Regions from separate parts of the Paenibacillus hebaui genome, predicted to be linked through region 2. Evidence: riboswitches for the same ligand, from Rfam matches in the RefSeq annotation. Region 2 holds a riboswitch; each other region holds the start of a gene.
What was found. Region 2 has a riboswitch for thiamine pyrophosphate ahead of ACR32F_RS18075 (thiamine phosphate synthase). Riboswitches for the same ligand answer to the same signal wherever they lie in the genome.
Positions count from the first base shown of each region.

Region 1: linked by a shared signal. The riboswitch ahead of thiM (hydroxyethylthiazole kinase) and the one ahead of ACR32F_RS18075 (thiamine phosphate synthase) in region 2 are both predicted to bind thiamine pyrophosphate.
Region 3: linked by a shared signal. The riboswitch ahead of ACR32F_RS02140 (ABC transporter substrate-binding protein) and the one ahead of ACR32F_RS18075 (thiamine phosphate synthase) in region 2 are both predicted to bind thiamine pyrophosphate.

Region 1 is NZ_CP196836.1:954,160-957,421, forward strand. It holds gene thiD (bifunctional hydroxymethylpyrimidine kinase/phosphomethylpyrimidine kinase) at 1-607, opposite strand, end outside; gene thiM (hydroxyethylthiazole kinase) at 604-1,416, opposite strand; TPP riboswitch at 1,679-1,781, opposite strand; gene ACR32F_RS04250 (radical SAM/SPASM domain-containing protein) at 2,006-2,881, shown strand; gene ACR32F_RS04255 (pectate lyase) at 3,231-3,262, shown strand, end outside.
Region 2 is NZ_CP196836.1:4,093,583-4,096,844, reverse strand. It holds gene ACR32F_RS18080 (ABC-F family ATP-binding cassette domain-containing protein) at 1-1,324, shown strand, start outside; TPP riboswitch at 1,435-1,544, shown strand; gene ACR32F_RS18075 (thiamine phosphate synthase) at 1,803-2,459, shown strand; gene thiO (glycine oxidase ThiO) at 2,482-3,262, shown strand, end outside.
Region 3 is NZ_CP196836.1:461,840-465,101, forward strand. It holds gene ACR32F_RS02135 (MTH1187 family thiamine-binding protein) at 1-182, opposite strand, end outside; gene ACR32F_RS02140 (ABC transporter substrate-binding protein) at 435-1,475, opposite strand; TPP riboswitch at 1,693-1,805, opposite strand; gene ACR32F_RS02145 (NAD-dependent epimerase/dehydratase family protein) at 1,941-2,696, opposite strand; gene ACR32F_RS02150 (VOC family protein) at 2,759-3,148, opposite strand.

The DNA.
Region 1 (3,262 bases), 3.1 Mb from region 2:
CACGAACATGCTCCAGATAATGAAAAGACTGTCCATCATAGAGCACATCCACAATCATACCACTTCCCTCAGCATGGCCTCCTTTGACCAAAGCATACGTCGAGCCCATCTGTACAATCCGTCTTGCGGCTTCTTCCCGTTGACTCAGATTCGTAATGGACATCCCGGTAAGCAGTTCCGCTTCCGGAATATTGGGTGTTGTGATCAGAGCATGCGGCAAAAGCTCCGTAACCAACGCCTGTACAGCTTCCTGCTGGAGCAGCGGGGCACCGCCTTTGGCAACCATAACCGGATCGATAACCAGATTAGACCAGTTGAATTGCTGCCACTTCTCAGCGACCAGCCGTATAATCTCGGTGCTGTAGAGCATGCCTGTCTTCACCGCCGTGGGCTGGAAATCCTCCCCGGTCGAATCCAACTGTTGAGCGATACCCTCGTAAGGGATGGGAAAAACACCCTGTACACCTGTTGTATTTTGGGCAGCAATTGCTGTAATGACGGTCATGCCATACACGCCGAGCTCCTGAAATGTTTTTAGGTCAGCCTGAATTCCGGCCCCGCCTCCATTATCCGAGCCTGCAATCGTTAACGCTTGAGCGATACTCATTGTACACCCCCGCTGATCTGGCGAAGTTGTGCCCGCTGCGCCAAGATGTCAGGTGTCACTTGAGCCAGTTGGTTCAACAATTCAATCTGGAAGCTGCCCGGCCCCTGATGGGCGGTATGCTCTGCCGCAATTTCTGCTGCCACGCCATAGAAAGCAAGTGCTTCAACAACGCTGCTGAGCAAATCGTCCCCCGATTCGGCTATGGCTACAAAAGCACCGATAACCGAGCTGAGCAGGCAGCCTGCACCAGTAACCTGAGTGAGCAGGGCATGTCCATTACTCGTGAGAGATGTGGTTTGTCCATCGGTAATGATATCTTCTCTTCCAGTGATAACCACAACACAGCCGAGTTTCTGCGCTGCTCGCTCCGCAATTCCGATCCGGTCACCCTCGCCGTGACCTGCATCCACACCTTTGATGCTCCAGCGCTCACCGATGACATTGGCGACTTCCGCCACATTGCCTCGCAGTACCGTGAGGCGAAGCTCACGAATGAGCATCTGGACGGTTTCCGTACGATACATGGTTGCGCCAGCTCCGACCGGATCGAGCACAACAGGTACGTTATTTGCATTGGCAGATTGACCCGCGAGTCGGATGGATTGAACCACCCTTTCATCCAGCGTGCCGATGTTCAGGACAACCGCCCCAGATATCTTGGCAACATCAGCAACTTCTTCATATGCGTAAGCCATAAATGGGGACGCACCAAGTGCGAGCAGGCCATTGGCTGTAAAGGGAGCAACGACCAGATTGGTGATGTTGTGTACCAGTGGATTTTGAGTGCGAACACGTTCCAGATAAGACATATAAGTTCCTCCTTTTTTGAAATTCGTATCAGCAGGCATTAGGATTTCGACATCCAGACCTTGATCTGCGAAGGCTCCTTTCTCCTGTGTAACCTAGAGATGGTATGTACTGCATTTGGGTACCAGGAGCATAATGGACCGTTTGTCTCTAACATCTGCAAAAGAAATACAAAAAGACCCACCCATTTCCGGAGAAATGAGTGGGTCTGTAAGTTATATCCGTCGTTGATCTTCTCAACAAAATGAGAAAACCCCGCTTACTTAAAAGGCCGCTCCACTTCCCTCCGCTGGTATGATCCAGATCAGGTTCAAAGGGTCCGAATCGTTCAATTCGTCTCAGCCGTAAGGCTCCCCTAGTGCAAATGTTCAAAATATGCAGTTGTGTATTCAGCATATATCACATGGATGTGAACTGTAAAGAGGGAATCACCGCTTGGGAACCATAACGAGAACTCTCGCATTTGTTAGAAAATTAGAAAGGAAATTTACCTCGGCTCCCTAACCCGATATAATAGTGGTGGCGCATATTGGCCGGATCACAAATGCGGGTGGGACTGTTCTCCCTCCCAAGCAGAATGGGGACCCTGAGTTGAAAACGTTCAAGAAAGTATATATTGAGATCACAAGTATATGTAATCTGGCATGCAGTTTCTGTCCGCAGACCAAACGAGCTAAAAATTTCATTGACCCTGAAGTCTTCAACAATATATTGGATCAGATTAAACCCCATACCAAACATATTTATTTGCACGTCAAAGGTGAACCATTGCTTCATCCCAAAATTGATCTGTTACTGGATTCAGCGCATGAAAAAGGGTTCAAGGTCAATATTACGACCAATGGCACGTTATTGCCCAAGACCCAACATAAATTGCTCGGCAAGCCGGCACTGCGCCAGATGAACTTCTCCTTACACAGCTTTGATGGGCATGAAGGTTCAACAGATCGTGAGGGCTATTTGGGCAACGTATTGTCTTTTGTCCGTGAAGCCGTGAAGCACAATGTCATTATTTCATTCCGACTCTGGAATCTGACACAGGATAACTTTACAAATGCCCAGATGAGCCGAAACCGGGAAACGCTTGAAGTCCTTGAACGGGAGTTCAACCTGGATTTCCGCATTGAGGAAAAGGTGGTACCGGGCAGTGGTGTCAAGATTGCTCCAAATGTGTACCTGAATCAGGATCATGAATTTCAGTGGCCGAGTCTGGATGCCCCCGAAGATGACGGCAAGGGCTTCTGTCACGCGCTTCGCAGTCAGGCGGCAGTGCTTGTGGATGGAACGGTCGTTCCATGCTGTCTTGATGGTGAGGGGGTAATTAACCTGGGCAACGTTCACGAGAAGTCTTTCTCGGAGATTGTGGACGGCGAAAGAGCCAACAATCTGTTCTATGGTTTCTCCAAACGGGAAGCGGTGGAGGAATTATGTCGGAAATGCGGATATCGCCAGCGGTTTGGAGCCTAAGCATCTTACCTCAGTCAGCCTGAAGCGATTCAAGATCACACATTTGGAGACAGATGTAGTGGTCTTTCTTTATTATAGGGAATTAAAGCTAGGGGTACCGCACGTTACAAATTAGCATACCTGAGGTTGATATCAGCATATTGATCCAGGGACATGGGTTGCAAAAATGCCGATATGACAGGGATTTTGCTGTGTCATTATACATCTGACCTAATGATTATTCTTGTTACCTTCCTTATTTGGTAGGATTAGGTTGTGGTTCTCCAGCGTGCACCTTTGGTGAACTTCCAGTACAAGCCCAGGCTTGTACACAACCAAAAAACGAGAGAATAAGGGAGGAAATGAAGTTATGAAAAAAATGTTGACATTGTTGCTGTCCGC
Region 2 (3,262 bases):
CAAGCTGACGCCGGGCAAGACGATTCGTGATGTGCTCAAGGATGCATTCCTCCCCTTGCTTGAATTAGAAAAAGAAATGTTGTCCATCACCGATCAAATGGCGGATGCCGATCCGGACAAGCTTGAATTGTTGTTGGAAGAGATGGGTGATATCCAGGAACAATTGGAGCAAGGTGATTTTTATCTGATTGATGTAAAAGTGGAAGAGATGGCTAATGGTCTTGGTTTGTCCGCCATCGGACTTGATCGTGATGTAGCCTCTCTGAGTGGGGGTCAGCGTACAAAGGTTTTGTTGGCAAAGCTTTTGCTGGAGAAACCTACTGCTCTTCTGCTGGATGAGCCGACGAACTATCTGGATGTGGAGCATATAGAGTGGCTGATACGTTACCTGAAGGATTACCCTTATGCGTTCATTCTGATCTCGCATGATACAGAGTTTATGAATGAAGTCGTCAACGTCATTTATCATCTGGAATTTGCTAAATTAACGCGTTATGCAGCGAACTATAACAAATTCCTTGAAATGGCCGATATGAATAAAGCTCAGCATATCGATGCTTATGAGAAACAGCAGGAGTACATCAAGAAGCAGGAAGATTTCATTCAGCGGAACAAAGCGCGTGCTTCCACTTCTGGTCGTGCCAAGAGCCGTGAGAAGCAACTTGGCAAGATTGAACGGATTGATCGTCCAGATGAAGCTGCCAAACCAACATTCAAATTCAAAGATGCCCGGGCGAGCAGTAAAACGGTCTTCGAGGGTATTGATTTTGAAATTGGATATTCACATGCTCTGTTACCCAAGATGACAATGACCATCGAACGCGGTGAGAAAATCGCCATTGTCGGCTGTAACGGTGTAGGTAAATCCACATTGCTCAAGACCATTCTGGGGAAAATACAGCCACTTAGTGGTAAGACTTTCCTAGGGGATTACCTGGAAACAGCCTACTTCGAACAGGAAGTGCGGGCGGGTAATATTACTCCGATAGAAGATGTATGGAATGAGTTCTCCCATCTGACCCAGAATGAAGTTCGGGGTCATCTCGCCCGTTGTGGATTGAAGAATGAACATATTACTCGTCCGCTGAACATGCTTAGTGGTGGAGAACAAGCCAAAGTTCGTTTGTGCAAACTTCTGATGCGTGAAAGTAACTGGATCTTGTTCGATGAGCCAACCAACCATCTGGATGTTACGGCAAAAGCGGAGTTGAAGCGTGCCCTGCAAGAATTCAAAGGTACCGTTCTGCTGGTATCTCATGAACCTGAGTTTTACGAGGGCTGGGTCACCAAAACATGGGATGTTGAGGCTTGGTCCGAGAAATAATAGATTCAACGAACAACTCAACCCACCTTAGGTGATGAGTGAACGATGAAACAAACGAAAATGTACGGTGACAAAAAAAGGGGTCTATGGTAACATAGGCTACAACTTCATATGAACACTAGGGGGGCCGCGCGAGGCGGCTGAGATGGAAGAATGCGATTCTGGACCCTTTGCACCTGATCTGGATCATACCAGCGTAGGGAAGTGGCGCGTTTCAGTTGATGACAGTGTGACAGCAATTCACTTATATTGTGAAGATTGCTTTGCCTGCCTCAGAATGAAGCATGCAGTTTCTATGTTAAAGCTTACAACTATGCATTTCATGGTTGCTATTACATAGAGTACGGCATGGCAGTCATCATTCAAGCTGATTCCTGAATTTAAATTCGCGGCCACTCCCCTATGGGAGTGGCTTTTTTGTCGTTTCGTAGGCGTTTCGTAGTTGTTTCATATCATGCTTATATCATACAAAAGGAGGGTGAAGGAGACGTCATTATCCCACGAACATGTGAAGACAACTTCCTTCGAGCTGCATGCTGTTTCGCAAGGCAGAGGAGACAGGTATTCTTTTCTGAATGCAGCTAAGGAGGTATGGCGATGGGTGGATTATATTCACATCCGGGAAAAACAGCTGACGTTGGAGCAACGGATGAACTGGGCACAAAGCCTGAAGTCGCAAGGGGTTCCGCCTGAACAAATTATCATGAATGGCTCAGAGCGGCTTGCTCCAGATCCGTTGCTCGGCGGTGCGCATTGGGGACAGGCTGCTCTACGAGACTATGATTCTAGTGAGTTAAATCGAGAGGATCGGCTTCGGCTAGGGGTATCGGTTCATTCTCTGGAAGAAGCCAAAGTTGCAGAAGAACGTGGAGCAAATTATCTCTTTTACGGACATGTCTATGCCTCAAATAGTAAACCAAATAGCGAACCAAGAGGACTGGAGGCATTGGCTGAAATATGTTCCAATGTATCGATTCCCGTAATTGGCATTGGCGGGATTGGACCGGAAAATATTGCTGCGATTCGATCTGCTGGTGCCCAAGGCGCTGCTGTGATTTCAACCATTTGGATGAGCCATAACCCGGAACTGGCTGCTGCTTCATTACGACAGGTGATAGCGGATTCAGAAAAGTAAACTGAACTAAGGAGATGAGACGATGAAAGATGCAGCAATAAGTCGTAGCCGGAATCGTTCAGGATATCATCCAGAAGCAGAATCTATAAGTAAAGCAGGAGCAGCTACTCGGAGTAAGCTTTATGCAGAAACCATTATCGTAGGCGGAGGAATTATCGGTTGTGCCATTGCATGTGAGCTTGCTACAAGAGGACGGGATGTACTGCTGGTTGAACGCTCGCGGATTGCCGTGGGGACTTCATGTGCAGCGGCCGGAATGATTGCAGCCGACAGTGAGGAATTCACTCAACCTGTAATGGCGAAGCTTGCCCGACAGAGCAGAGAATTACTTCATGAGCAGAAGGAACGTATCAGCTCACTCAGTGGTGTGGAAATGGGGTTACAGCAGCATGGATTTATTACCCCTTTTCGTTCATACAGTGAAGTCAGCAGTTACAAGAATAATCGATCTTCTATCTTGTCTACAGAGCATATATGGTGGGATCGTTTCTCCGTTCAACAAGAAGCAGCATGGTTAAACAGGAATACTTATGGTGCTTATTACTTGCCTTATGAGAGCGAGGTTCTTCCTGTCCATCTTACGCAAGCTTACGCTAAGTCGGCTCAGGCAATGGGTGCGCGAGTGATGGAAGGTATACAGGATGTCCGCTTGCATACGGATATAAACGGTGTGCAGGGAATAGAGACATCCTTTGGAATAATGACATCCAAGAACGTCATTATTGCTACAGGGCTGCATGGTGAAGAATTGATGAAACATGTGGGTCTGAATATGCCTGTTTTGCCCGTCAAAGGAGAAATTG
Region 3 (3,262 bases), 3.6 Mb from region 2:
ATTTTACGGACAACCTCAAGCAGCTCCTCCAGTTCTCCCTCCATTGTAGTATCGAGTGGGTTAACCTGATATTTTAAGCCAGACTGCTGAATCACTTCGATGGCACGATCGACGTAGGGGTAGGAGTTTTCGCCATTCGGCGTTTTGGGAATGACCTGAATGCTGAGTAATGTACTTGCCATGAGAGATCACGGTTCCTTTCGGGTTAAGTTGCATGAGTTGAACCAGCTTTACACTTAACACTCCGATTGCAGTACCCTCTTCCGATCACTGTTATCCCCGGATTTCTTTAATAAATTTTAATGGAGGAAATTCGGGGATAGCATATGCTTCCGAAGAAGCTTTCTTTCAGAAAGCTTTTAGGTGAGCGCTTCGCTTCTTCAGATGGGTTCTGCACTCTTCGTTTGTGTAAAAAAGTTCAACTTAAACAATTATTATTGAGGTAAAAATTCGTTCGTATACGCTTTGGACACATCAACCTGCTCATCAAGCAGTTTTTTGCTAAACATCCAATTCGTGTAATTCTTCCATACTTCCTGCTTCTGTTCGCCCCAGCGCGGTGCATCATCCTGATATTTCGGACTCAGCCACTTCTGGCTTGCGAGTACAAGGTCCTTATCCAGATCCGGTACGGCCTTGATCAGAATGTTGGCAGCGTCTTCGGGATGTTCAATCGCATATTGATACCCTTTGGAAGTGGCTTTTAAGAACGCTTTAACCAGCTCTGGATCGTTCTGAATCGTCTTTTCATTCGTTACTAACACAGGAGTGTAGTAGTCCAGTGCTTCGGAATAATCTTTCACATACAGCATGTCGATTGGTTCTCCGCGCAGTTCGGCTTCAATGCCAGTCCAGGCGTAGAAGATCCAGGCAAAGTCGATATCACGTTTTACTGCGGTAAAAAAGTCCGCGTCGCCCATATTAATATTTTTCACTTTGGACACATCGGCACCTTCGCCTTCCATAATGGACTGCATCACGGCTTCCTCAACCGGGGAGCCCCAGCCGCCGTAGGTTTTGCCTTCGAAATCTTTGGGTGACTTAATATTCCGATCCGTTGGAGCGGCGAATCCGGACGTATTATGTTGAATGACCGCTGCAATCGAGACAAGTGGAACGCCCTGTGTACGGGCTTGGGTCACACTTTCCTGATAGCTTACGCCAAAGGGTACTTCGTTCGAAGCAACCATGGTATCCGCGCCTCCGGCACCTGGCTGTACAATCTCTACATTTAAACCTTCGGCTTTATAAAAACCTTGAGCTACGGTCGCATACAGGCCGGTATGATTCGTGTTTGGTGTCCAGTCCAGCACCACTTTAATATCCTTGAGGGCTGCGTTGTCACCTCCACTGCTATTTTCAGTGTTGCTGCTGCCGTTCTGTTCCGTGGGTGCTGCTTCCTTGCCACCGCAAGCGGTTATGGCAATCAGTGTCACACATAAGAGTAGTAGTCCTGTCATTTTACGCCATGTCATCTTTGATTCTCTCCTTCATGTTGTCCGGCCAGTGGCACGGGGTACTCCTTGGCTTCATATCCAAGCATCTTGCATAAATCGACAGATTTATACCAGCTATGATCCGGATGACGTCACTTTTTTAGCTCTCGCTAGACAAAAGAACATAAAAAAGCGCCCCGGTAATCCGGGACGCGTGCAGGCGTTAGAGGTGTGGCACTCAGCAAAGAGGCTGCGCCAATTCGATATACTCCGATTCCTACGCTGGCATGATCCAGATCAGGTCTAAGGGTCAGTATCTTGGTGGGATACACTCTCAGCCGGCCAATTCCGACTCCCCTGGGAAACTATGAAGTTACGGGCATTACTAGGTGTTATTATAGGCCAGAGGGCCATGCATGTCCAGTCAGGAACTGGATGGGGCAATGGAGGTATGTGCCGTAAAGAAAAGAGGCCGTTATACGTGAATAACGGCCTTATAACCATTTATCGTGGCGTATCGTATAGGGGGATCTGACTGAGTGCAAAAGCATCGGATTTTGGGTCATAGCCGATCTGTTTTTTCGTTGATTCCAGATTTAATCGTTTGAAACGATTATTCGAGATGCCATGTAGAATGGTGAACGGTTCGAGTTCTTCAGTCGTGATCGCTTTGTACACCAAATCACACAGGTCAGTCGGACTAATATAAGCACTCATATCACGCGCCTCCAGCGGTGGCCCATCCGGTTGAAAATCATCATATGCCCCTATGCGTATTGCAACACTTTGTAAGCTCTCAGTATAAGCAAAGTAGGAAGCGAGTGATTCGCCAAAACATTTGCTAACCCCATACAAATTACGTGGTTGTGTCGGCATGTCGGGATAGATCTGGGCATCGATAGGATACCCTTCAATTGTCTGTGCGCTACTCGCCAGAATGACTCTTCGCACGCCCTGATCCTTGGCGGCACGGAGCACGTTAAATGTACCTTTGATATTGATATCCAGTAGGGATTCATAGAATCCGGCATGCGGGGATGGGTCCCCAGCCAGATGTACAACGATATCCATACCTTCACATGCTTTCCGGCAGGCTTCTGGCTCCGTCACATCAAGTGCGATAATCTCATGGCGTGTATCTTGATACTCATTCAGTCTATCGATATTCAGATCGGTTATACGCAGATGGAATGCTTCTGATAAATAGTGGGACAAGTCTCTTCCGATTTTCCCGGCTGCTCCAGTAATTAAAATATTCATACATCAGCTCCAATTCTGCATGCAGATTCTCTGCCTATAATGCTGGTTTATCTTCATGTTCTTCATTGACGCTGGAAAAATTCAATCCATTCCTTCTCTGGTCCATAAATAAAGAAATAACGATAACCGTTAGGCAGTGTAATCATCTCTCCGTCGATAAACTTGGCTTCGGTTGCCTGGATACGTTCATACTCAGCATCAAGATCATCAACATGGATGGCAAAATGGTGCACCGTTCCTTCGGAAGGCAGCTTGTCGCTATATCCCTGAATCAACTCAATCTCGGTCTCGTCGCTTCCATTGAAGCCGAGAAAAGCGAGCTGAATGACCCCATTTGTATGGGTCACCCGATCTTTCAATTCAAGACCAACAATCTCCGTATAGAAACGGAGCGTGGTCTCCAGATCACGAACGGCAATGCCGACGTGGTCAATGCGCTTTTGAAAACTCATATTCCAAATCCTCCTTATCGTCCGTTGGTTCGTTTCTACCATTTTAAGGGATATGATAGGGCGATAAATTGGGGATGTCAAATAGGGATTTTGGCACTGTGAAAACGAACAAGA